2 regions of the Streptomyces sp. 8N706 genome follow, and region 2 is predicted to be linked to the other one. Evidence: predicted binding sites of a transcription regulator. Region 2 holds the regulator's gene; the other holds the start of a gene.
What was found. Region 2 encodes HspR, which represses chaperone genes until heat shock. Its sites were predicted from a motif close to TTGAGNNNNNNNNNCTCAA; they were not measured.
Positions count from the first base shown of each region.

Region 1: lon (endopeptidase La) is a predicted target of HspR. The motif match lies at 10,082-10,100, and genes of this name have one in related genera.

Region 1 covers NZ_JBQQBW010000114.1:5,481-17,521, reverse strand. The annotation lists gene fxsT (FxSxx-COOH system tetratricopeptide repeat protein) at 1-2,624, shown strand, start outside; gene ACTWQE_RS28735 (multifunctional oxoglutarate decarboxylase/oxoglutarate dehydrogenase thiamine pyrophosphate-binding subunit/dihydrolipoyllysine-residue succinyltransferase subunit) at 2,790-6,674, opposite strand; gene ACTWQE_RS28730 (HAMP domain-containing sensor histidine kinase) at 7,008-8,084, opposite strand; gene ACTWQE_RS28725 (response regulator transcription factor) at 8,117-8,866, opposite strand; gene ACTWQE_RS28720 (spermidine synthase) at 8,952-9,677, opposite strand; gene lon (endopeptidase La) at 10,123-12,041, shown strand, end outside.
Region 2 covers NZ_JBQQBW010000059.1:1,430-13,470, reverse strand. The annotation lists gene ACTWQE_RS21400 (hypothetical protein) at 202-1,431, shown strand; gene ACTWQE_RS21395 (YbjN domain-containing protein) at 1,474-2,016, opposite strand; gene ACTWQE_RS21390 (ATP-dependent Clp protease ATP-binding subunit) at 2,270-4,957, opposite strand; gene ACTWQE_RS21385 (hypothetical protein) at 5,068-5,340, shown strand; gene ACTWQE_RS21380 (pyridoxamine 5'-phosphate oxidase family protein) at 5,416-5,823, shown strand; gene ACTWQE_RS21375 (hypothetical protein) at 6,024-6,317, opposite strand; gene ACTWQE_RS21370 (cupin domain-containing protein) at 6,324-6,683, opposite strand; gene ACTWQE_RS21365 (SRPBCC family protein) at 7,020-7,577, opposite strand; gene ACTWQE_RS21360 (heat shock protein transcriptional repressor HspR) at 8,068-8,544, opposite strand; gene dnaJ (molecular chaperone DnaJ) at 8,546-9,730, opposite strand; gene grpE (nucleotide exchange factor GrpE) at 9,761-10,471, opposite strand; gene dnaK (molecular chaperone DnaK) at 10,468-12,041, opposite strand, start outside.

The sequences.
Region 1 (12,041 bases), on a different contig from region 2:
TGGACCTCTGGGGCGTCGGCGCCGAGGAGGCCGCCCGCCGTCTCCTCACCCGGCTCGACCTGCCGTCCGGCACCCAGCAGTGGAGCATCGACGCGCCCGGCATCCGCTACCCCAACGATCCGCCGGCCGTCTGGGGCGGTGTACCCCGGCGGAACGCCCGGTTCACCGGCCGTGACGAGCTGCTCAACGACGTTCAGCAGCAGCTGATGGACGCCCAGCACGGCACCTCCGTCTCCGTCCTGCTGGGCATGTCCGGCATCGGCAAGACGCAGCTCGCCGTCGAGTACGCCTACCGGTTCAGCTCCGATTACGACGTGGTGTGGTGGGTCAACTCCGATCTGCGCGGCACCCAGCGCGAACGGTTCGCCGAACTCGCCCCCGAGCTGGGGCTGCGGACCGGCTCCGAACCGGGCGAGCGGATCCGCGCCGTCCGTGAGGCACTGCGGCGCGGTGAACCGTACGGGCGGTGGCTGATCGTTTTCGACGGCTGGGACGACCCCGAGGACGCCTCCGAACTGCTGCCCTCCGGGAAGGGGCATGTACTCGTCACCTCCCGCAACCGCACCTGGGCCACCAGCAGCACCTCCGTGGTGCAGGTCCGGGGCTTCGACCGCGCGGAGAGCACCGGCTATCTCATGCGGCGCGCCCCCCGGCTCACCCCGGCCGAAGCCGACCAGGTGGCCGTCGAATTCGAGGACATCCCCCTGCAGCTGGCCCAGGCGGCGGCCTGGCTCGGGGAATCGGACATGGCCGTCCCCGAGTATCTGCGCATGGTGCGCGAGGGGCAGCTCATGGGCCTGGACGACCAGCCGGGGCTGGACGGGTACCCGATCTCCTCCCGCACCTCCTGGGCGATACTGATCAACAGGCTGCGTGAGTCCCAGCCGCACGCCGCGGAACTGCTCACCCTCTGCACGTCCTTCGCGCCCGGCCGTATCCCCCTCGGGCTCGTCCGGCAGCTTCCCGAGTCGGAGCTGCCCACGAACCTCACCTGGCTCGCCACCGATCTGCCCGGCTGGACCAGGGCATTGGACACCCTGGTGAACTACTCCGTCCTCACCAAGGAGTTCCGCGAGCCCACCTCCGAGGACCGCCCCGACTCGGTGCATATGCACCGGCTGGTCCACGGCATCGTCCGCGAGCTGACCTCCCGGCAGGACAGGCCAGCCCACCGTCAGGTCGTGCGCCGGGTGCTCGCCGCGGCGGACCCGGGCGACCCCGGCGACAGCCGCCAGTGGCCGCGCTATGCCGAGCTGCTGCCCCACCTGGAGCCGTCCGGGGCCTTCGGCAGCACCAACCGGCGGGTTCAGGACCTGCTCTTCAACTGTCTGCGCTACTGCTTCCGCAGCGGTGAGTACCGCACCGGTATGGAGCTGGCCGACAAGATCCGTTCCCACTGGTCGGAGATGTTCGCCCCGGACGATCCGCCGATGCTGGACCTGACCCTCGACCAGTGCAACATCCTGCGATCCGCCGGCCGCTTCCAGGAGGCGTACGAACTGGACCGCGCCGTCATCGAGCGGTTGCGCTCGGTCGCGCGGGTCGACGAGCTCGCCGTGATGTACGCCGCGAGCAGTCTCGCCGCGGACCAGCGGTTCCTGGGCCAGTACACCGAAGCCCTGCAACTGCAGCGGGAGGTGCTGGAGACCTCCAACCGGCTGCTCGGTCCGGAGGACTACTTCACCCTCAACGCCCAGCACAACCTTGCCGTGGGGCTGCGCCAGCTGGGCCGCTACGACGAGGCGCACGAGCTGGACCTGGAAACCCTGCGCCGGCGGGAGACCGTGCTGCGCGCCCGCCACTGGGCGACGCTCAACTCGGGCAACGCCTGCGCCCGGGACCTCAGACTCATGGGCCGTTTCCGCGAGGCACTGGCCCGGCAGGAGCTCGGCATGCGGATGCATGTCCAGGTGATGGGCGCGTCGCATCCGCAGACCCTGCGGGCCCGGCACAACCTGGCGCTGTGCCAGCGCAGAGCGGGGAACACCCGGGAGGCCGGAGGCCTGCTCGCCAGCCTGCTGGAACAGATGGAGCAGGTCCATGGGCGCTCGCACTACGCCTATCTGTCGCTGATCGCCGACTACGGCAGCTATCAGCGCTCGCACGGGGACCTGGGACTGGCCCGGGAGCTGACGGACCGGGCGCAGACCGGATTCCGTACCCTCCTGGGACCGGCCCACCCCGTGACGACCGGCATGCTGTCCAACATCGGGCTGGTGCTCCATGTCGCGGGGGAGAGGGCCCATGCGCTGTCGATGTTCGAAGCGGCGCTGGCCGGTCTGACCGCCGCGTTGGGCGAGGACCACCCGTGGGTGCTGGGCTGCGCGCTCAACGCGACGGGCGGACGGAACTTCAACGGCCGGCTGGACAGCGCGGCGGAACTGAGCCGGGACACCCTCCGCCGGGCCCGGCGGGCGCTGGGGCCGGAGCATCCGCTGACCCTCTCCTGCGAGGTCGCCCTCGCCGCCGACCTCCGGGCGCTGAGCGAGCACAAGGAAGCGGGGAAGATGGAGGAGGACGCGCTGCAGCATCTGACCCTGACGCTCGGCGCCCAGCACCCGCACACGCTCTCCGCCCGCCAGCGGGTCCGGCCCTACTGGGACTTCGAGCCCTACCTCGGGTGAGCCGCCTCCCCGGAGGCCACGCGGGGAGACGCCGCGGGACGTCGCAGGCCGGACGCTTCGACGCGAGACGCGAGACGCGAGAACGGGCCGGGCCCCCACCCACGAGGGTGAGGGCCCGGCCCGTTCGTACAGCCTTGTTCGTACGGTGGTGGCCGTACGGCCCGGTCAGATGTCGAAGACCTCGTCGACCAGGGCCTGCTGCTCCACCTGGTGGCGCTTGGCCGAGCCCACCGCCGGGGAGGAGGAGTGCGGCCGGGAGACCCGGACCAGGCGCTCCTTGTGCGGAACGTCGGCGCCGACCGCCAGGTCCAGGTGGTCGATCAGGTTGAGGGCGACGAAGGGCCACGCACCCTGGTTCGCCGGCTCCTCCTGGGCCCACACGAACTTCTCCGCACCTGGGAACTTCGCCAGCTCCTCCTGGAGCTCCTTGCCCGGCAGCGGGTAGAGCCGCTCGAGCCGGACGATGGCGGTATCCTTCGCGCCGCGCTTCTCCCGCTCCGCCGCGAGGTCGTAGTACACCTTGCCGGAGGTGAAGACGACCTTGCGGACCGCGGCCGGGTCGACCGCGGTGTCGCCGATCACCGGGCGGAAGCCGCCGTCGGTGAACTCCTCGGTCCTCGAGGCCGCAGCCTTGAGCCGGAGCATCGACTTCGGGGTGAAGACGACCAGCGGCTTGTGGTGCGGGTTGTGGACCTGCCAGCGCAACAGATGGAAGTAGTTCGACGGCAGCGTCGGCATGGCGACCGTCATGTTGTTCTGGGCGCACACCTGGAGGAAGCGCTCGATACGGGCGGAGGAGTGGTCCGGGCCCTGGCCCTCGTAGCCATGCGGCAGCAGCAGGGTGACCCCGGAGGTCTGGCCCCACTTCTGCTCGGCCGAGGAGATGAACTCGTCCACGACGGTCTGGGCGCCGTTGACGAAGTCACCGAACTGGGCCTCCCACAGCACCAGCGCCTCGGGACGGGCCAGCGAGTAGCCGTACTCGAAGCCCATCGCCGCGTACTCGCTGAGCAGCGAGTCGTAGATGTTGTAGCGGGCCTGGTCCTCGGACAGGTACAGCAGCGGGGTGTAGTCGTTGCCGGTCTCCCGGTCGACCAGCACCGCGTGCCGCTGGCCGAAGGTGCCACGGCGGGAGTCCTGGCCGGACAGCCGGACCGGGGTGCCCTCCATCAGCAGCGAGCCGATGGCGAGGGTCTCGCCCATCGCCCAGTCGATCGTGCCGTCCTCGACCATCGCCGCGCGGCGCTGCAGCTGCGGCAGCAGACGCGGGTGGACGGTGATCCGCTCGGGGATGTTGACCTGCGACTCGGCGATCCGCTTGACGACCTCCTGGGAGATCCCGGTGTTCACGGAGACCGGGAACTCCGGCTGTGCCTCGGGCACCTGCGCGGGGGCCGGGGCGGCGGTGGCCTCCCGGACCTCGGTGAAGACCTTCTCCAGCTGGCCCTGGTAGTCCTGGAGCGCCTGCTCGGCCTCTTCGAGGGTGATGTCGCCCCGGCCGATCAGGGACTCGGTGTAGAGCTTGCGCACCGAGCGCTTCTTGTCGATCAGGTCGTACATCAGGGGCTGGGTGAACGACGGGTTGTCGGCCTCGTTGTGACCGCGGCGGCGGTAGCAGACGAGGTCGATCACGACGTCCTTGTTGAACGCCTGGCGGAACTCGAAGGCGAGCCGCGCGACGCGGACCACGGCCTCCGGGTCGTCGCCGTTCACATGGAAGATCGGCGCCTCGATCATGCGCGCCACGTCCGTGCAGTACATCGACGAGCGGGACGCGGTCGGGGCGGCGGTGAAGCCGACCTGGTTGTTGATCACGATGTGCACGGTGCCGCCGGTGCGGTAGCCGCGCAGCTGCGACATGTTGAGCGTCTCCGCCACCACGCCCTGGCCCGCGAAGGCCGCGTCACCGTGCAGCTGGATCGGCAGCACCGTGAAGTCCGTACCGGCCTTGCCGATGATGTCCTGCTTGGCGCGCGCGACACCCTCGACGACCGGGTCCACGGCCTCCAGGTGCGAGGGGTTGGCGGTGAGCGAGACCTTGATCTGCTCGCCGTCCAGGCCGGTGAAGGTGCCCTCGGCGCCCAGGTGGTACTTCACGTCGCCCGAGCCGTGCATCGACTTCGGGTCGAGGTTGCCCTCGAACTCGCGGAAGATCTGCGCGTACGACTTGCCCACGATGTTGGCGAGGACGTTCAGCCGGCCGCGGTGGGCCATACCGATGACGGCCTCGTCCAGCCGCGACTCGGCGGCGGAGTCGATCACCGCGTCGAGCAGCGGGATGACGGACTCGCCGCCCTCCAGCGAGAAGCGCTTCTGGCCGACGTACTTCGTCTGCAGGAAGGTCTCGAAGGCCTCGGCGGCGTTCAGCCTGCGCAGGATCCGCAGCTGTTCCTCGCGCTCCGGCTTGCTGTGCGGGCGCTCGACCCGGTCCTGGATCCACTTGCGCTGCTTGGGGTCCTGGATGTGCATGAACTCGATGCCGGTGGTGCGGCAGTACGAGTCGCGCAGCACGCCGAGGATGTCCCGCAGCTTGAGCATGGACTTGCCGGCGAAGCCGCCGACTGCGAACTCGCGCTCCAGGTCCCACAGGGTGAGGCCGTGCTCGATGATGTCGAGGTCGGGGTGCTTGCGCTGCTTGTACTCCAGCGGGTCGGTGTCGGCCATGACGTGGCCGCGGACCCGGTAGGAGTGGATCAGGTCGAAGACGCGCGCGGCCTTGGTGACGTCGTCGTCGTGGGTGACGTCGATGTCGCGGAGCCAGCGGACCGGCTCGTAGGGGATGCGCAGCGACTTGAAGATCTCGTCGAAGAACTCGTTCTCGCCGAGCAGCAGCTGGTTCATGATCCTCAGGAACTCGCCGGAGGCGGCGCCTTGGATCACCCGGTGGTCGTAGGTGCTGGTCAGCGTCATGACCTTGGAGATGCCCAGCCGGTTCAGGGTGTCCTGGGAGGTCCCCTGGAACTCGGCGGGATAGTCCATGGAGCCGACGCCGAGAATGAGGCCCTGGCCGGGCATCAGACGCGGCACGGAGTGGACGGTGCCGATGCCGCCGGGGTTCGTCAGCGACGCGGTGACGCCGGTGAAGTCCTCCATCGTCAGCTTGTTGTTCCGGGCTCGGCGGACGATGTCCTCGTAGGCCTGCCAGAACTCGAAGAAGTTGAGCGTCTCGGCCTTCTTGATCGCCGCGACCACGAGCTGGCGGTCGCCGTTCGGCTTGACCAGGTCGATGGCGAGGCCGAGGTTGATGTGCTCGGGCTTGACGAGGGTGGGCTTGCCGTCCTTCTCCGCGAAGGAGTAGTTCATCGACGGCATCGCCTTCAGCGCCTGCACCATGGCGTAGCCGATGAGGTGCGTGAAGGACACCTTGCCGCCGCGGGCGCGCTTGAGGTGGTTGTTGATGACGATGCGGTTGTCGAACAGCAGCTTCACCGGGACCGCGCGGACGGATGTGGCCGTCGGCAGCTCCAGGGAGGCGTTCATGTTCTTCGCGACGGCGGCGGAGGGCCCGCGGAGCGGGACGAACTCCGCTCCGGCCGGGGCGGCCGGAGCTGCCTTGGCGGCGGGCTTGGCGGCGGCCGCGGGCTTCGCGGCCGGCTTGGCGGCGGGCTCCGGCTTGGCCGGGGCGGCGGGCGCCGCGGCGGCGGGCTCGGCAGCCGGCGGAGCGGCCTGGGTGCCCGCGGCACCGGCGCTCGGCGCGGCCGGGGCCGGCTGGGCGGCGGCGGGCTTCGCCGGGGCGGGGGCCGCCTGGCTGCCGGCGGTCGCGCTCCGGGGTGCGGGGGCCGTGGAGGCTGCCCCCGTCTGCTGGGCCGGGGCTGCTGCCCCGGTCTTCGCCTGCGGGGGCGATGCCACCGCAGATCCGGTGTCCTGACCCGGCTTGTAGTCGGCGAAGAAGTCCCACCAGGCTCGGTCGACCGAGTTCGGGTCCTGGAGGTACTGCTGGTAGATCTCGTCGACGAGCCACTCGTTGGGACCGAAGGCGGCCGCGGGGCTCTTCCCCTGCCCGTCTTCGTCTGTCGAGATGCTCGAGGTATTGGGGGACTGTGGCGACACGGCGGCAACCGCCCTCTTCCGCTTCCTAAGGTGGTGGACAGCGGAAATAAAGGCTACGCCTCCTCGTCGGGTGATTGCAGGCCGGACGGGTCAGTCGTCGTGCAAGTCACATTGATCGACGGGTTTCGAGGCAGGATTTGGCGGGAAACACCACTGGTTCCGCCCGGAACGGAAAACTCCGGCAGCGGCAGCGTCTGCGGGCCTCCGCCGACGACCGCCGGGAGCCGTTCCCGGCCGGACCCCGGGTCTCCTCCGTGGACCGGACCGCCGGCCTCCTCCGCAGAGGCGTTGGCCCGTGCGTCCCCGTACCTCCACTTCCCGTTCGGCCCCGGGTCAACCCTGCGATGTGGGGACGCCCGGCAGAGTGACCCGGATCCGGCAGCCGCGAGGGGATTCGGCCACCCCGATGCTCCCCCCGTGCAGATCCACCGCCCAACGGGCAATCGCCAGCCCCAGCCCCGTGCCGCCGTCGCTCCCGGGGCCGTGCGGGGTCGAGACGCTCCCGCGGTTGAAGCGTTCGAAGATGCGCTGCCGCTCCGAGACGGGAATGCCGGGACCCTCGTCCAGAACCTCCAGGTCCAGGCTTCCGGGCCCTCCCGTCCCGCGGCGGGCCCGGAGCGTGACCCGGCCGTGCGGCGGGCTGTGCTTGACCGCGTTGTCGACGAGATTGGCGACGACCTGGTGCAGCCGCTCGGCATCGGCGTGAGCGGTCAGCTCGGGCGGCGTCACATCCAGATGCAGATGGACATCCGCCCGGGCCTGCGCCTGCCCGCGGGCCGCCGCGGCCATGTTCGCCTCCTTCAGCACGCCCGAGAGGTACGGCCACACCTCGAAACGCCGGGACCGCAGCGGTACGACGCCGTTGTCCAGCCGGGACAGGTCGAGCAGGGTCTCCACCAGCCGCCCCAGCCGCTCGGTCTGCCGCAGCGCGGTCCGCATCGTCTCGGGATCGGCCTTCGACACGCCGTCGACGACGTTCTCCAGCACCGCCCGCAGCCCCGCTATCGGGGTGCGCAGCTCATGTGAGACATTTGCCACCAGCTCCTTGCGGTGGCGGTCCACGGCCTCCAGATCGGACGCCATCTGGTTGAACGTCTCGGCCAGGTCGCCCAGCTCGTCCCGTCGCCCCTCCCGCACCCGGCGGGTGTAGTCGCCGTTCGCCATCGCCCGCGCGACCGTCTTCATCTCGTCGAGCGGCGATGTCAGCCCGTGTGCCACGAACTGGGTGATCAGCATGGTGGCGATGATCGAGAAGATGGTGACGATCCGGAGCTCCGTCGCCGTGTGGATCGCCACGAACACCAGCAGAGTGGTGATGGTCACCGAGACGATGACCAGCGCGCCCAGCGCGGCCTTCACCGACCGGTACGGATCCAGCGGCCGCAGCGCCTCCCAGAGCCGGAACCCCATGCCGCGCTTCGGGGGGTCCGGCGGCAGGGTCTTCACGGCGCCGGGGCGGCCGGGGTCTCGAGTGCGTAGCCCACGCCGTGGACCGTACGGATCCGCTCGGCGCCGATCTTGCGCCGCAGCGCCTTGATGTGGCTGTCGACCGTACGGGTACCGGAGGCGTCCGCCCAGTCCCACACCTCGGCGAGCAGCTGCTCCCGCGAGAGCACCGCCCGCGGCGTGTTCGCGAGGCACACCAGCAGGTCGAACTCGGTGGGGGTGAGGTGCACGTCCTCGCCCCGCACCCGTACCCGCCGCTGCGCGTGGTCGATCTCCAGCTCGCCGAACCGCAGGATCCCGGTGCGCGGCGTGGTCGCGGCCTGAGCGGCCCGCTCCACCCGCCGCAGCAGCACATGCACCCGGGCCGCCAGCTCCCGCATCGAGAACGGCTTGGTCATGTAGTCGTCGGCGCCGACGCCCAGCCCGACCAGCATGTCGGTCTCGTCGTCGCGGGCGGTCAGCATCAGCACCGGCACGGGCCGGGACGCCTGGACGCGGCGGCACACCTCGAGCCCGTCGAAGCCGGGCAGCATCACATCGAGGACCAGCAGGTCCGGCTGCCAGGCCTCGGCGGTGTCGACGGCGGCGGGGCCGTCCATCGCGGTCTGCACCTGGAATCCCTCGGCGCGCAGCCGCACCGCGATGGCGTCGACGATGGTCGAGTCGTCCTCGACCACGAGGACGCGGCGCTGGGCGCCGGGCGTGGCCGCCGCGCCGCCGTGTGCGCCGTTCTGCATCTGCTCCATCGTCCGCCCCTGCTGTTCCCCGTGCCCTGCTGCCAAGCCTTCTGTCGCTGCTTGCAGCAGCGTACGGGCACCGTACGTACCTCGGCTACGCAGGCCGAACCGCAAGGTGGACGACGTCGGGGACGCCTCGGGCAACTGCGATCTCCTGGGTCCTTACCTCTATGAACCCGGCATTCCGCAATGCTTCCTCAAAAACCGCGGACGGCTGGGCGGACCACACGGCGAGCACTCCGCCCGGAGTGAGACGGGCGCGGCAGGCCGCCAGACCCGCCGGCCCGTAGAGGCTCTCGTTGTCCTCGGTGACGGTCCAGTCCGGGCCGTTGTCGATGTCCAGGCACAGCGCGTCGTGGTTCCCCGATGCCTGTACGGGGCCGGAGGCAGCCCCCTCCTGCGCGGCGCGGACGTAGGTGACCAGGTCGGTGTGGAGGACGTCGGTCCGCGGGTCGGCCAGCGCGTCCGCGGAGATCCGCGAAAGCGGCCCGTTGCGGTGCCAGTCGATGACCGCCTGCTCGCGCTCCACGACGACGATCCGGCCCCAGCGGGGGTCAGCGGCCGCGCGGGCCAGGGAAAAGCCCACGCCGAGGCCTCCGATCAGCACCGACGGCGAGGGGCGCCCGTCGGGCAGGGCCGCGAGCGCGGCGTCGATCAGCAGACGCTCGGAGCGGCCGTCGGAGGTGTCCATCAGAAAGCAGCCGTTGGCGATGATCTCGAAGTGCTCGCCGCGCTGCCGCAGCACCACTTCGCCGTACGGCCCGTCCCGGCGGTCGACGACCACCGGTGCGGTGTCCTCGGCCGGCATCGGCAGGGGCATGGCGGACAGGCTCCTCTCGGCGTGGATGACGCCCACGAGCGTGGTCTCCGATGGTTCCCGGCGCGGCTCCGGTGGCGGTCCGGCGCGGGAGCCGGCGTGATCCATGGACGCCGCCCAGCGTAGCGAGGATCGAGGGACCCTTCGGGGGCGACGGGTTCGCCGATGAGTGGGTTGCCTGGTGTGACGGATGTCATAGAAATGACGGCCGGGGCCGGCGCGGGAGGGCGGGCCGGGACCGGCGGCCTGCCCCGGTTCGGGCGCGTCGGCCTCAGGCGAACCGGTCGCCGCACGAGTGCCGCCGCGTGGCCACCGCCTTCGGCCGCCGCTCGCGCCGAGTCGCACCTCCCTGTGAGTGATCGCTCACAGCGAACGCCGTGCAGGGAACATCGAAGCTCCTCTGGGCATTGAGTCATCAACGCTCAACTTGACTGCCGAAGGGGAGATCATGGCTTCGACGTCCACACCGCTCACCCTGCCCGTGCTGCCGCTCGACGACGAGGTCGTGCTGCCCGGAATGGTGGTTCCGCTCGACCTGTCCGATACCGATGTACGCGCGGCGGTGGACGCCGCCCAGGCCGCCGCCCGCGCCGAAGGCCGCGGGGGAGGGGGCAAGCCCCATGTGCTGCTGGTGCCGCGTGTCGACGGCACCTACGCCGCCGTGGGCACCCTCGGCACCGTCGAACAGGTGGGCAGGCTCTCCGACGGCGACCCCGGCGCGCTCATCCGCGGAGTCAGCCGGGTGCGGATAGGGGCAGGGACCACCGGGCCCGGGGCCGCGCTCTGGATCGAGGGCACCCGGATCGAGGAGGTCGTCCCGACCGGACCCGACGGGAAGAGCCTGCCGGGCTCGGTCACCGAGCTGATGAAGGAGTACAAGGCCCTCGCCACCAGCTGGCTGCGCAAGCGCGGCGCCTGGCAGGTCGTGGACCGGGTCCAGCAGATCGACGACGTCTCGCAGCTCGCCGACAACTCCGGCTACTCGCCGTTCCTCACCGTCCGGCAGCGGGTCCGGCTGCTGGAGACACTCGACCCGGTGGCCCGCCTCAAGCTGGCCGTCGGCTGGCTCGGCGAGCACCTCGCCGAGCAGGACGTCGCCGAGTCCATCGCCAAGGACGTCCAGGAGGGGGTCGACAAGCAGCAGCGCGAGTTCCTGCTGCGGCGCCAGCTGGAGGCCGTGCGCAAGGAGCTCGCGGAGCTCAACGGCGACCCCGAGGACGAGTCCGGCGACTACCGTGCCCGGGTGGAGGCCGCCGAGCTCCCCGAGAAGGTGCGCGAAGCCGCCCTCAAGGAGGTCGACAAGCTGGAGCGGTCCTCCGACCAGAGCCCCGAGGGCAGCTGGATCCGCACCTGGCTCGACACCGTCCTGGAGCTGCCGTGGAACGAGCGCACCGAGGACGCGTACGACATCCCCGGCGCGAAGGACGTCCTCGACGCCGACCACGCCGGGCTCGACGACGTCAAGGAGCGGATCACCGAGTATCTGGCGGTCCGCAAGCGGCGCGCGGACCGCGGCCTGGGCGTCGTCGGCGGCCGCCGCGGCGGAGCCGTACTCGCCCTTGTCGGCCCGCCGGGCGTCGGGAAGACCTCGCTCGGCGAGTCCGTCGCCCGCGCCATGGGCCGGAAGTTCGTCCGGGTCGCGCTCGGCGGCGTCCGGGACGGGGCCGAGATCCGCGGCCACCGGCGTACGTACGTCGGCGCGCTGCCGGGCCGGATCGTCCGGGCCGTCAAGGAGGCCGGGTCCATGAACCCGGTCGTCCTGCTCGACGAGATCGACAAGGTGGGCTCCGACTTCCGCGGCGACCCCGCCGCGGCGCTGCTCGAAGTCCTCGACCCGGCGCAGAACCACACCTTCCGGGACCACTACCTGGAGGTCGAACTCGATCTGTCCGATGTCGTCTTCCTGGCCACGGCCAACGTCATGGAGGCGATCCCGGAGGCCCTGCTCGACCGGATGGAACTGGTCCGGCTCGACGGCTACACCGAGGACGAGAAGGTCACCATCGCCCGCGACCACCTGCTCCCGCGCCAGTTGGAGCGGGCGGGCCTGGAGACCGGCGAGGTCGTCCTGGAGGACGGCGCACTGCGCAGGCTCGCCGGCGAGTACACCCGGGAGGCGGGCGTACGGAATCTGGAGCGGGCCGTCGCCCGGCTGCTCCGCAAGATCGCGGCCAGGCACGAACTCGGCGAGCAGGAGCTGCCGGTGACCATCGGCCCGGACGGGCTGCGCCCGCTCATCGGACGGCCGCACCACGTCCCCGAGTCGGCCCAGGACCCGGACGAGCGGCGCACCGCCGTACCGGGCGTGGCGACGGGACTCGCGGTCACCGGAGCGGGTGGCGACGTCCTCTACATCGAGGCGTCGCT
Region 2 (12,041 bases):
CGGGCAGGCTCGGCCATCCCGCCGCCGCCCCGACGGGCTCGTATGCACCCGAGCGGGTGCACTTCCGCCCACCGTCGGGTGCGAGCGGTCGCGCTCGGCACAGGGTGCCGCGCAAGGTCGGTGATGCAGGGTCCTCCTCCCGAGCTCCTCCCGAGGGGCGGGTCCGCGTCCGCTTCACCGCGCCGCACCGGAGGTGCCCCCGTGTCCGCCGACACCCATGTGCCCGTACGCGCCCCGAGACCGCGGCCCGTACGGGTCCGGGCCGGTCTGATCCCACGGGCCCGCGGAGCGCTGTCGCGGGCCGCGCCCGCCCTCACGCTGTACGCGGCCGCCCGGCTCTCCGGCCTGGCGTTCATGACGCTCTGGGCCTGGCACACCGGGAAGCACCCGCGCAATCTGCTCGGCTTCTCCTGGGACTCCGTCTGGTACTCCCGGGTCGCCGAGCACGGCTACGGCACCATCGTGCACAGCGACGACCCCACCCGCCTCTACAGCGATCTGGCCTTCTTTCCCCTCTATCCGGCCGTGGTCCGGGCGGTCCGCGGCGTCCTCTCCCTCGGTTTCGTCAATGCCGGGCTGCTGGTGTCCTGGGCTGCGGCGGGCTGTGCGGCCTGGGGGATCTACGCGGTCGGCGAGCGGCTGCACGGGCGCCGGGCCGCCACTCTGCTCGTCCTGCTCTGGGGCGTGCTGCCGCACGCGGTCATCCAGTCGATGGCCTACACCGAGTCGCTGCTGACCGCCTTCGCGGCCTGGTCGCTGTACGCCGTGCTGAGCGGCCGCTGGCTGTGGGCCGGATCGCTCGCCGTGCTCGCCGGGCTCTCCCGGCCCAACGGCATCGCCGTCGCGGCCGCCGTCTCGCTCGCCGCCGCCTGGCAGATCGTCCAGCTGTGGCGGAACCGCGTCCCGGACAGCCTGTCGCTGCGGGCCCGCCAGGACTGGCGGCTGTGGGCGGGAGCGGTGATGGCGCCCCTCGGCTGGTGCGGTTACATCCTGTGGGTGGGCTGGCAGAAGGGCAGCCCGCTGTTCGGCTACTTCCGGGTCCAGCGCAAGTGGGGCTCGGAGTTCGACTTCGGCCGGGACGCCTGGACGTCCGTCCGCAATCTCGTCGTGGGCCGTGAGCACTTCACCTACTTCATGGTGGTCACCGTCGCCACGCTCGCGGTGCTGATGTTCGTCCTGCTGCTGCTGGACCGGCCGCCGCTCCCGCTGCTCGTCTACAGCGCCGTCCTGCTGGTCATCGCGCTCGGCGGGGCGCGCTACTTCTCCTCCAAACCGCGCTTCCTGCTCCCGGCCTTCCCGCTGCTGCTGCCGCTGGCCACCGGCATGGCAAGAGCCCGGCTGCGCACCGTCGCCGTGACGATCGGCGCGCTGGCCGGGCTCTCCTGCTGTTACGGCACGTACTTGCTCACGATCGCCACCTCGGCGCCCTGACGGGCCTCGCGGGGGCGGTCGGCGTGACGCCGCCGACGGGACTCAGTCCTCGCCGTCGTCGTCCTTCTTCTCGTCGGGGTCGGCGGACTCCACGTCCGCCTCCAGACCGAGCTGCTCCACGACCCACCTGTCGAACTCGATCGAGGCCCGTACCCAGCTGACGGTGCTGGACACGAAGTGCTCCAGGCTGACGCCGGTGCCGACCAGCATCTGCGCCTCGCCGATCAGGCGGACGGTGCCGTCGTCGTTGGTGTGGCTGTAGACCTTCGGCCACAGGGTGCGGCGGTTCCAGTCGTCGATCGACTCGAGCAGCTGGGGCTTGGACTCGATGGGGTGCGGACGGTCGTAGAAGGTACGGACCGAGAAGACTTCCTGCTCCTCCTCACCACGGAACATGAAGTACGTGCGGAACTGCTCCCACGGGGCGGCGAGGTCCCCCTCCTCGTCGACGACGTACTTCAGCTCCATCTGGTCGAGGAGCTGCTTGACCAGGTCCTGATCAGGGACGACGGGGCCCACCGGCCCCGACGGCTGCGGTTCGGGCTGGCCCCCGAAATTCGGAATCGAGGACGGGTCGATGCTCACCGTGGATTTCCCTTCGTACGGATTCTCCCATCCTCCCTCATGCCGGGCGGGGCCTGGCAACCCCTGCCGGACGGTCACCGGCACGGGCCGGAACGATCGGACCGTTCGGTGCAGTGCGAGGGCGGAACTGCCGCCCTCAGGGAGGGGGGCGGAACCGCCGCCCGGCGGGCCTGGAGCCGACCGGGCGGGCGGCGACGGGGCCGGGCCGGTCGGCCCGGTGCCGCGGTCGGCCGCAGTCACCGGGCCGCCGCGGTCACCTGACCGGCCGGACCGTGAGCGCCTTGCCGTCCAGGTCCACCCTGACCCGGTCGCCGTTGTGGACCTCTCCCGCCAGGATCTCCTTCGCCAGCTGGTCGCCGATCGCCGTCTGGACGAGGCGGCGCAGCGGCCGGGCGCCGTACACGACCTCCGGGCCGGGCTCCCCTCCGCCGTCCTCGGCGCCTCGCGGGTCGTAGCCGAGGTGGGCCAGCCACTCCAGCGCGGAGTCGGTGACATCGAGGGTGAGACGGCGGTCGGCGAGACGGCGCTGGAGATGGTCGATCTGGAGCTGGGCGATCCGCTTGAGCTGGTCGGCGCCGAGGGCGTGGAACACCACCAGGTCGTCGAGACGGTTGAGGAACTCCGGCCGGAAGGAGGCCCGTACGATCTCCATGACCTTCGCCCGCTTCTCCTCCTCGCTCAGCGCGGGGTCGACCAGATACGGCGAACCGAGGTTGGAGGTGAGGATCAGGATGGTGTTGCGGAAGTCGACCGTACGGCCCTGACCATCCGTTAGCCTTCCGTCGTCCAGCACCTGGAGCAGAATGTCGAAGACCTCGTGGTGCGCCTTCTCCACCTCGTCGAGCAGCACCACGCTGTACGGGCGCCGGCGGACGGCCTCCGTCAGCTGACCGCCCTCCTCGTAGCCGACATAGCCGGGCGGGGCGCCGACCAGCCGGGCCACGGAGTGCTTCTCGCCGTACTCGCTCATATCGATACGGACCATGGCCCGCTCGTCGTCGAAGAGGAAGTCGGCGAGCGCCTTGGCCAGCTCGGTCTTGCCGACGCCGGTCGGGCCGAGGAAGACGAAGGAGCCGGTGGGGCGGTCGGGGTCGGCGATCCCGGCGCGGGTACGGCGTACGGCGTCCGACACGGCCCGTACGGCCTCGGTCTGGCCGATCAGCCGCCTCCCGAGCTCGTCCTCCATCCGCAGCAGCTTCTCCGTCTCGCCCTCGAGGAGCCGCCCCGCGGGAATGCCGGTCCAGGAGGCGACGACATCCGCGATGTCGTCGGGGCCGACCTCCTCGCCGATCATGCCCTCCAGGGCCTGCTGCTCGGCGGTCGCCTCCTCCAGTTCCTTCCGGGTCTGCGGGATGACCTCGGAGCGGAGCCGGCCGGGGGTGACCCAGTCGCCGGTCTCGGGGGCCTTGCGCTCGGCGAGCTCGAGCTCGGTCTCAAGCTCGTCCAGGCGCTTCTTCAGGTCTCCGACCCGGGTGTGGATCTCCTTCTCGGCGTTCCAGCGGGCCCGCAGACCGCGCAGCTTCTCCTCCTTTTCGGCCCGGTCCTTGCGCAGCCGGTCCAGCCGCTCCCGCGCGTCCGGGGAGAGGTCCTTCTCGCGGTCCTGCTTCTTGCGGAACATCCGCTCGGACTCGGTGGACTGGGCCGCGAGCAGCGACTCCTCCTCCATGAGCAGCCGGTCGACGGCGCGCTGGAGTTCGTCGACCTCGACGGGCGAGGAGTCGATCTCCATCTGGAGCCGGGCGGCGGCCTCGTCGACGAGGTCGATGGCCTTGTCGGGGAGGAATCGGGAGGTGATGTAGCGGTCGGAGAGGGTGGCGGCGGCGACCAGCGCGGAGTCGGCGATGCGTACCCCGTGATGGGCCTCGTACCGGCCCTTGAGCCCGCGCAGGATCGCGATGGAGTCCTGGACGGACGGCTCGGCGACCAGCACCTGCTGGAAACGCCGCTCCAGCGCCGGGTCCTTCTCGATCCGCTCCCGGTACTCGTCGAGGGTGGTCGCGCCGACCATCCGCAGCTCACCGCGGGCGAGCATCGGCTTGAGCATATTGCCCGCGTCCATGGCGGAGTCGCCGCCCGCGCCCGCGCCGACGACCGTGTGCAGCTCGTCGATGAAGGTGATGATGCGGCCGTCGCTGGCCTTGATCTCGGCGAGGACCGTCTTGAGCCGCTCCTCGAACTCGCCGCGGTACTTCGCTCCGGCGACCATCGCGCCCAGGTCCAGCGCGACCAGCCGCTTGTTCTTCAGCGATTCGGGCACATCGCCCTTCACGACCCGCTGGGCGAGCCCTTCCACGACGGCGGTCTTGCCGACGCCGGGCTCACCGATGAGCACCGGGTTGTTCTTGGTACGGCGGGACAGCACCTGGATGACGCGCCGGATCTCCTGGTCCCGGCCGATCACCGGGTCGAGCTTGCCCTCACGGGCGAGAGCCGTGAAGTCGGTGCCGAACTTCTCCAGGGCCTTGTAGGTGCCCTCCGGGTCGGGCGTGGTCACGCGTCGTCCTCCGCGAGTGGTCTCGAAGGCGTCGAGCAGCCTCTCGGCGCCCGCACCCTGCTGGTCGAGCAGCTGCCCGGCCGGGCCGCCCTTGGCCGCGATCCCGATGAGCAGATGCTCGGTGGAGACATAGTCGTCGCCGAGCTCCTTGGCGCGCTGTGCCGCGTCGGCGACGACCGCGAGGAGCGTGCGGTCCGGCTCGGGCGGGGCGACCGTGGAGCCCTGCACGCTGGGCAGCCCCCCGAGCAGCCGCTCCGCACCGGACCGTACGGCGGCCTGGTCGGCCTCGACCGCGGCCAGCAGGTCCTGAAGGTTCTCGTTGTCCTGGCCCTCCAGCAGCGAGAGCAGCAGATGCACCGGGGTGATGTCGGGGTTTCCCGCGGACACGGCACGGCTGCCGGCGGCGGCGATGGCTTCCTGGCTCTTGTTGGTCAGCTCGGCATCCACGGGCGTGCACTCCTCCTCGTCCTGGTCACAGCGCTCCTGCCAGATTCGACCTGCATTAAGTTGAGTCTAACCAACTCAAGGCTACAGCAGGGTGCCTTCAAGGTGCTTTCATGGGACGATCAGCTCGGCATCTCCCCTCTCCCCACGCCTGCCCGGTCCGTGCCGCATCAGTGCCCGGCCGTGCCCGCGCCGTCCTCTTCCCGGTCGGCCGCGAGCAGACGGTGGATCACACGCTGGACCCGGGGACGAGCACAGCCCGCACCCGGATCCGCACCCTGATCGCCTCCGGGCCGGGCACCACCCCGCACGGCCCGGACATCCCCGCGCCGTCCCGTACCCGTGCTCGACCCCCGGCCAGGTCTCGTCAGCCGGCCGCCGGATAGGCACATGGTCCCGAGCAGCCGCCGCACCTGGCCCCCCAGGACCCGGCCCCGCAGCCCCTGGGTACCGTCGGGGGCATGGCCCTCGACCCCCGCGACCCCGGCCCGGAGTACCTCGCCTTCTGGCGCGAGCGTCATCTGTGCACGCTCACGACGCTCCGGCCGGACGGCAGCCCGCATGTGGCGCCGGTGGCCGTGACGTACGACCCCGAGGCCGGAGTCGCACGGGTGATCACCAACAAGAACAGCACCAAGGTGGCCAACATCCGGGCGGCGGCCGGGCCGGAGGGCGCACGCGTCGCCGTATGCCAAGTGGACCGGCGCCGCTGGGCGACGCTGGAGGGCCGGGCGACGGTTCGTACGGAAGCGGCCCCGATCGCGGACGCGGTCCGCCGCTACGCCGAGCGCTACGAGCGCACTCCCGGCCCCAATCCGGACCGGGTCCTCATCGAGATCACCGTCGACCGCGCCCTCGGGAAGACGTGACCCTCACGGCCCGCCCTCCGGCGGCCAGCGCACGCCACTGGCGGGCGTCGGGACGCCCAGACCGGCGTGTGCGGCATCTCGGCCCACAACCGGGCGCCACGACCGGCGCCTGCAAGAACTCGGCCGACGACCGGGCGCAACGGCCCGGCGCCTGTAGACCCGACAGGGCGCAACGGACCCGCGCCTGCCGGAGCTGATCCTCACGCCTGCTCTTCGATGACCTCCAGGTTGATGAACCGGGGCTCGCCGGTGCACAGCGCCCGGAACTGCTCGGCGACGCGCTGTGTCTCCGGCAGGTCGTTGTTGACCATCGCCTCCTCGTAGGAGGGGAACTCCACGATGTCGACGTAGTGGTGAGGGTTGTCGCGGTCCTGCGTGTGGGAGTCGCGCGTGAGCGTGCGCTTGCCCTCAGTGGCTTCCAGCCACTGGTTGAAGACGTCCTCCATCTCGTCTTCGCGGGTGGTCTCGTACTCGATGATCTGCACGAACGTCATTTACGATCAGTCCTTCTTGGCGAACGTTGCCGCTGTGCCGCCGGCGAAGTCGTACGCGACGACCGGCTCGTCGCTGATCACCCAGGCGTCGTGGCCGGGGGTCGCGACGTAGACGTCGCCGGGTCCGATCTCGCTCTCCGCGCCGTCATTCATCTGAATGCGCATCCGCCCCTGTACCACCATCGCGGTGTGGTGGATCTGGCAGCTCTCGGTCCCCGCGATGGGGCCCACGGATTCCGACCAGCGCCATCCCGGCTCGAGCGTGGCCACGGCGAAGTCCAGCCCGGTCAGGTGGAGAACTTCGAGGTGGCCCTGGGGAAAGTCACGCCGCTCATCCGGCTTCTCGATCGTCTTGACTTCCAACATGACGGTGCCTCCCTTGCCACACTTCCATCGTGCTCGCACCCCGCCCGCCCTCGCGACCGGGGGGCACACCTTGGCCGAGGCGGCACCAGGGCGTGTTTCAAAAGTGCCTCCCCCAGACTCCGTCCGGGTGGGGGTCCCCCCGCTCGAAGGCTGGGGGAGTGCCCCCACGCTGCGTTGTCGGGCTCGTCCGAGTACTCCCCTGGCCTTCGGCATGGGGGACCCCAGTACGAGGACGACCTGCCCCAGCCTCCGGTCGGGGGTACCCCCACCGCTTGCGATCGCACCACCAGACACCGCGGACCCCGCCCTTCGGGCGTACGGCGCGAAACACGCCCTCTAGCGATCCGAAGACGGAACCTGATGCGTGTCCACTGCCCTGTGAGGTGCGACGGTCCTGCGGGCCTGGCGAGCACGCAGGTGGCGCAGCAGTCGGACGTAGGGCGACCAGCGTGCGGGCCGTCGCACGGTCCCCGTCAGTGTCCGCTCAGCGTTGTCGAGGAGGTCCTCGATGACGGCATTGTGAATCGGGAGGCTCACGAGGAAGGCCAGCGCCGTGCGCTTACCGAGGATCCACCTCGGCCGGCCTTCCAGGACATGCCGCATACGCACCCGCCCTGGGCCCGCGGGTTCCACCTCGGCGTAATGGACGCCGTCGAGAGGGGAATCGGGGGCGAACCGGAAGCGCACGCGACGACCGGGCTCGTATTCCTCGACGTGGTACCGGACCTTCGCGTGACCGCCTGACGCGCCCACAGCCAGCGGCCCGTCCAGCTGAAGAGCGGGCCAGACCGTGCGCGGCCACAGTGTGTCCTGCGGCGAGCCCAGGCCGTCGAGCAGTCGGCCGGCCTGCTCGAGGGACCCCCTGATCACCCGTTCGTGAACGTTTCGCACCACAGCCCGGTCCCCCTGCTTCCGTACGCACTCGTATGGTTTCTCTACCGTACAGGTGGCCGGGCACGGAGACAGCGACGGCCCGGAGTACCCCCACCGGGCGAGGCAGCAGCACAGCCAGGCAACTCCCCTTCTGCGTCGGCGAGTTGCACCCGACCGTGATCCAGTCGACTCAGCGGCGCTCGCCGACGGACCCCAGGGCAGGCCGGTGGTCCAGCGGGGAGTTCCGACGGCAGGGCCGCCGCGGACTGGCAGGCGTCGTCGGTCGGCATCGGCGCGGGTCACCGCTCCCCGGCCCCCGATCGTGGAGACGGTGCGGTTTCCGGGGTCCGGGGCGTACAGCGGCCCGGCCTCGGCCGCCGCGTCCGCGAGCCGGGCGGTGGTCGCCCCGGTCTTCGCGCGCGCCGGCACCGCGGACGACCCCCCTCCGAGAGATTCGGAGGGGGGTCGTCCGCACAGGCACGGGCCGCCCGGAAACGCCGGGCCCAGGAAACTAGTCGGAACTCTTCCGCTTGGGGCGCCAGACGACCAGCGCGCTGGTCTGCTGGACGTCCTGATACGGCACCAGGTCCCGCCGGTACGAGGCGTGTACTGCGGCCTCGCGCTGCTGCATGGCCGCCGCGGCCCCCTCCACCGCCTGCTGGAGCTCGGCGACGCGCTGCTGCAACGCCGTCACCTGGTTCTCCAGTTCGATGATGCGCTTGATACCGGCGAGGTTGATGCCCTCGTCCTGGGAGAGCTGCTGCACCTGGCGGAGCAGCTCGATGTCCCGGGCCGAGTAGCGCCGGCCGCGGCCGGCCGTGCGGTCCGGGGAGACCAGGCCCAGCCGGTCGTACTGGCGCAGGGTCTGCGGATGCAGGCCGGACAGCTGTGCCGCGACCGAGATGACGTAGACGGGGGACTCGTCGGTCAGCTCGTACGGGTTACGGCTCCTGCCGCCCCTGCCTCCGGGAAATCCTCGGCCGTCCATCTCATGCTCCCTTCGCGGCCTGGAAGAGCTCCGCCCGCGGGTCCTCGCCCGCCGTGGCCTCGGCGAAGGCCTCCAGGGCTTCCTTCGCCTTCCCGCCGAGGTCCTTGGGGACGGCGACCTCCACCGTGACCAGCAGATCGCCACGGGTGCCGTCCTTGCGCAGCGCGCCCTTCCCGCGGGCGCGCATGGTCCGCCCGTTGGGCGTGCCGGCCGGCAGCTTGAGCGTGACCGGCGGGCCGCCAAGGGTGGGCACCTTGACCTCGCCGCCGAGCGCCGCCTCCGGGTAGGTGACGGGCACGGTGACGGTGAGATTGTCGCCCTTGCGCCCGAAGACCGGGTGCGAGTCGACGTTCACGACCACGTACAGATCGCCGTTGGGGCCGCCCCGTTCGCCCGGGGCGCCCTTGCCGCGCAGCCGGATGCGCTGGCCGTCGGCCACCCCGGCGGGAATCCGGACCTGCATGGTGCGGGAGCTGGTGGCGCGCCCGCTGCCCTTGCAGACCTCGCACGGGTCCTGGGCGATCAGGCCGCGTCCGCGGCAGTCCACACACGGGTCGGTGAGCGAGAAGCCGCCACCGCCGCCGCGGCTGACCTGGCCGGTGCCGACACAGGTCGGACACACCCGAGGAGTACCGTTTCTGTCGCCGGTGCCCGAACAGGCCTTGCACGCCGCTGAGCTGGACATCCGCAGCGGGACCGTGGCCCCGTCGACCGCCTCGGTGAAGCTGAGCGTCACCTCGGACTCGATGTCCTGGCCGCGGCGCGGCTGAGTGCGGGTGCCGGGGCCCCCGCGGTTGAACAGGCCCCCGAAGACATCACCGAGACCGCCGCCGAAGCCGCCCGCGCCGCCCGCGCCTCCGCCCTGGGCGCCTCCGAAGAGGTCACCCAGGTCGAAGTTGAAGCCGCCGGGGCCGCCCGCGCCCGGTCCGGCACGGAAGCCTCCGTTGCCGAACAGGGCACGCGCCTCGTCGTACTCCTTGCGGCGCTTGGAGTCGGCCAGGACGTCGTTGGCCTCGGAGATCTCCTTGAAGCGCTCCTCGGCCCTGGCGTCGCCCTTGTTGGCGTCCGGGTGGTACTCGCGGGCGAGCTTCCGGTACGCCTTCTTGATCTCCGCCTCGGTGGCGTCCTTGGGGACGCCGAGGACCTTGTAGAGGTCCTTCTCCAGCAAGTCCCTGCTCAGGCTCATCCCCGACGCCCCTCCTCTCCTGCTGCCGCGTCAGCCCTCGTCCGGGCCACCGCTCTCCTCGTCCGCCGACGCCCCGTCACCTTCGGCGCCGCCCTTGGGCTGCGCGCCGGGCTGCGGCTCGGCGACCGCGACCCGCGCGGGGCGAATCGTTCGCTCGCCGATGCGATACCCCGGCTGCAGGATCGACACGCACGTGGTCTCGGTGACGTCCGGCGCGTAACTGTGCATCAGGGCTTCATGGATCAGCGGGTCGAAGGGCTCGCCCTCCTTGCCGAACTGCTGCAGCCCCATCTTGGCGGCCGTGCCCTCCAGCGATTCGGCGACGGACTTGAAGCCGCCCACCAGCTCGCCGTGTTCGCGCGCCCGGCCGATGTCGTCGAGCACCGGAAGCAGTTCGGTCAGAAGATTCGCCGCGGCGATCTCCTTGACCGTTATCCGGTCCCGCTCGACCCGGCGGCGGTAGTTCTGGTACTCGGCCTGGAGCCGCTGGAGGTCCGCCGTGCGCTCATTGAGCGCCATCCGCACCTGGTCCAGCTGTGCCTGCAGGCCCACTGTCTGCAGCTCGTCCCCGGCCTGGGCCGCCGGGCCCGCCTGGTCGGCGGACCCGTCGGCCTTCGCCGCACCGTCCTGGCCCTGAGCGTTCGGGCCGGACGCCGCGGAGGCAGGTCCCTCGTCACCGAAGGAGGGCGAGGAGGGAGGGACGTCGGGCTGCTCGTCGAAGCCCGGGGTCTCCTCCGTCACGCGGCACCACCCTTCGGCTTCTCCTCGTCGACGATCTCGGCGTCGACGACGTCGTCGTCCTGGGCCTTCGCCTGGCCGTCACCCTCGGGGCCGGCACCGTCCGCGCCCGCGCCGTCCGCCTGGGCGTTGGCGTACATCGCCTGGCCCAGCTTCTGGCTGACGGCCGCGACCTTCTCGGTCGCGGTGCGGATCTCGGCGGTGTCCTCGCCCTTCAGCTTCTCCTTGAGGTCGTCGACCGCGGTCTCGACCTCGGTCTTGACGTCACCCGGGACCTTCTCCTCGTTGTCCTTGAGGAACTTCTCGGTCTGGTAGACGAGCTGCTCGGCCTGGTTGCGGGTCTCGGCGGCCTCGCGGCGCTTGTGGTCCTCCTCCGCGTACTGCTCGGCCTCGCGCATCATGCGGTCGATGTCGTCCTTCGGCAGCGCGGAGCCACCGGTGACGGTCATCCGCTGCTCCTTGCCCGTGCCGAGGTCCTTCGCGGCGACGTGCATGATGCCGTTGGCGTCGATGTCGAAGGTGACCTCGACCTGCGGGACACCGCGCGGGGCCGGCGGCAGACCGGTCAGCTCGAACATTCCGAGCTTCTTGTTGTACGCCGCGATCTCGCGCTCGCCCTGGTAGACCTGGATCTGCACCGACGGCTGGTTGTCCTCGGCCGTGGTGAAGATCTCGGAGCGCTTGGTCGGGATCGTGGTGTTGCGCTCGATCAGCTTCGTCATGATGCCGCCCTTGGTCTCGATACCGAGGGACAGCGGGGTGACGTCGAGCAGCAGGACGTCCTTGACCTCGCCCTTGAGGACACCGGCCTGGAGGGCCGCGCCGATGGCGACGACCTCGTCCGGGTTGACGCCCTTGTTGGCCTCCTTGCCGTCGGTCAGCTCACGGACGAGCTCGGCGACGGCCGGCATACGGGTCGAGCCACCGACGAGGACCACGTGGTCGATCTCGGACAGCTGGATGTTCGCGTCCTTGATGACGTTGTGGAACGGAGTCTTGCAGCGCTCGAGCAGGTCGGAGGTGAGCTGCTGGAACTGGGCGCGGGTGAGCTTCTCGTCCAGGTGCAGCGGGCCCTCGGCGGACGCCGTGATGTACGGCAGGTTGATCGTGGTCTCGGTCGACGAGGACAGCTCGATCTTCGCCTTCTCAGCGGCCTCGCGGAGGCGCTGGAGGGCCATCTTGTCCTTGGACAGGTCGACGCCGTGACCGTTGGAGAACTGCTTGACCAGGTAGTCGACCACGCGCTGGTCCCAGTCGTCACCGCCGAGGTGGTTGTCACCGTTGGTGGCCTTGACCTCCACCACGCCGTCGCCGATCTCGAGCAGCGAGACGTCGAAGGTGCCGCCGCCGAGGTCGAAGACCAGAATGGTCTGGTCGTCCTTCTCCAGCCCGTAGGCGAGGGCGGCCGCGGTCGGCTCGTTGACAATGCGCAGAACGTTGAGGCCCGCGATCTCGCCGGCCTCCTTGGTGGCCTGGCGCTCGGAGTCGTTGAAGTACGCCGGGACGGTGATGACCGCGTCCGCGACCTTCTCGCCGAGGTAGGACTCCGCATCCCGCTTCAGCTTCTGCAGAA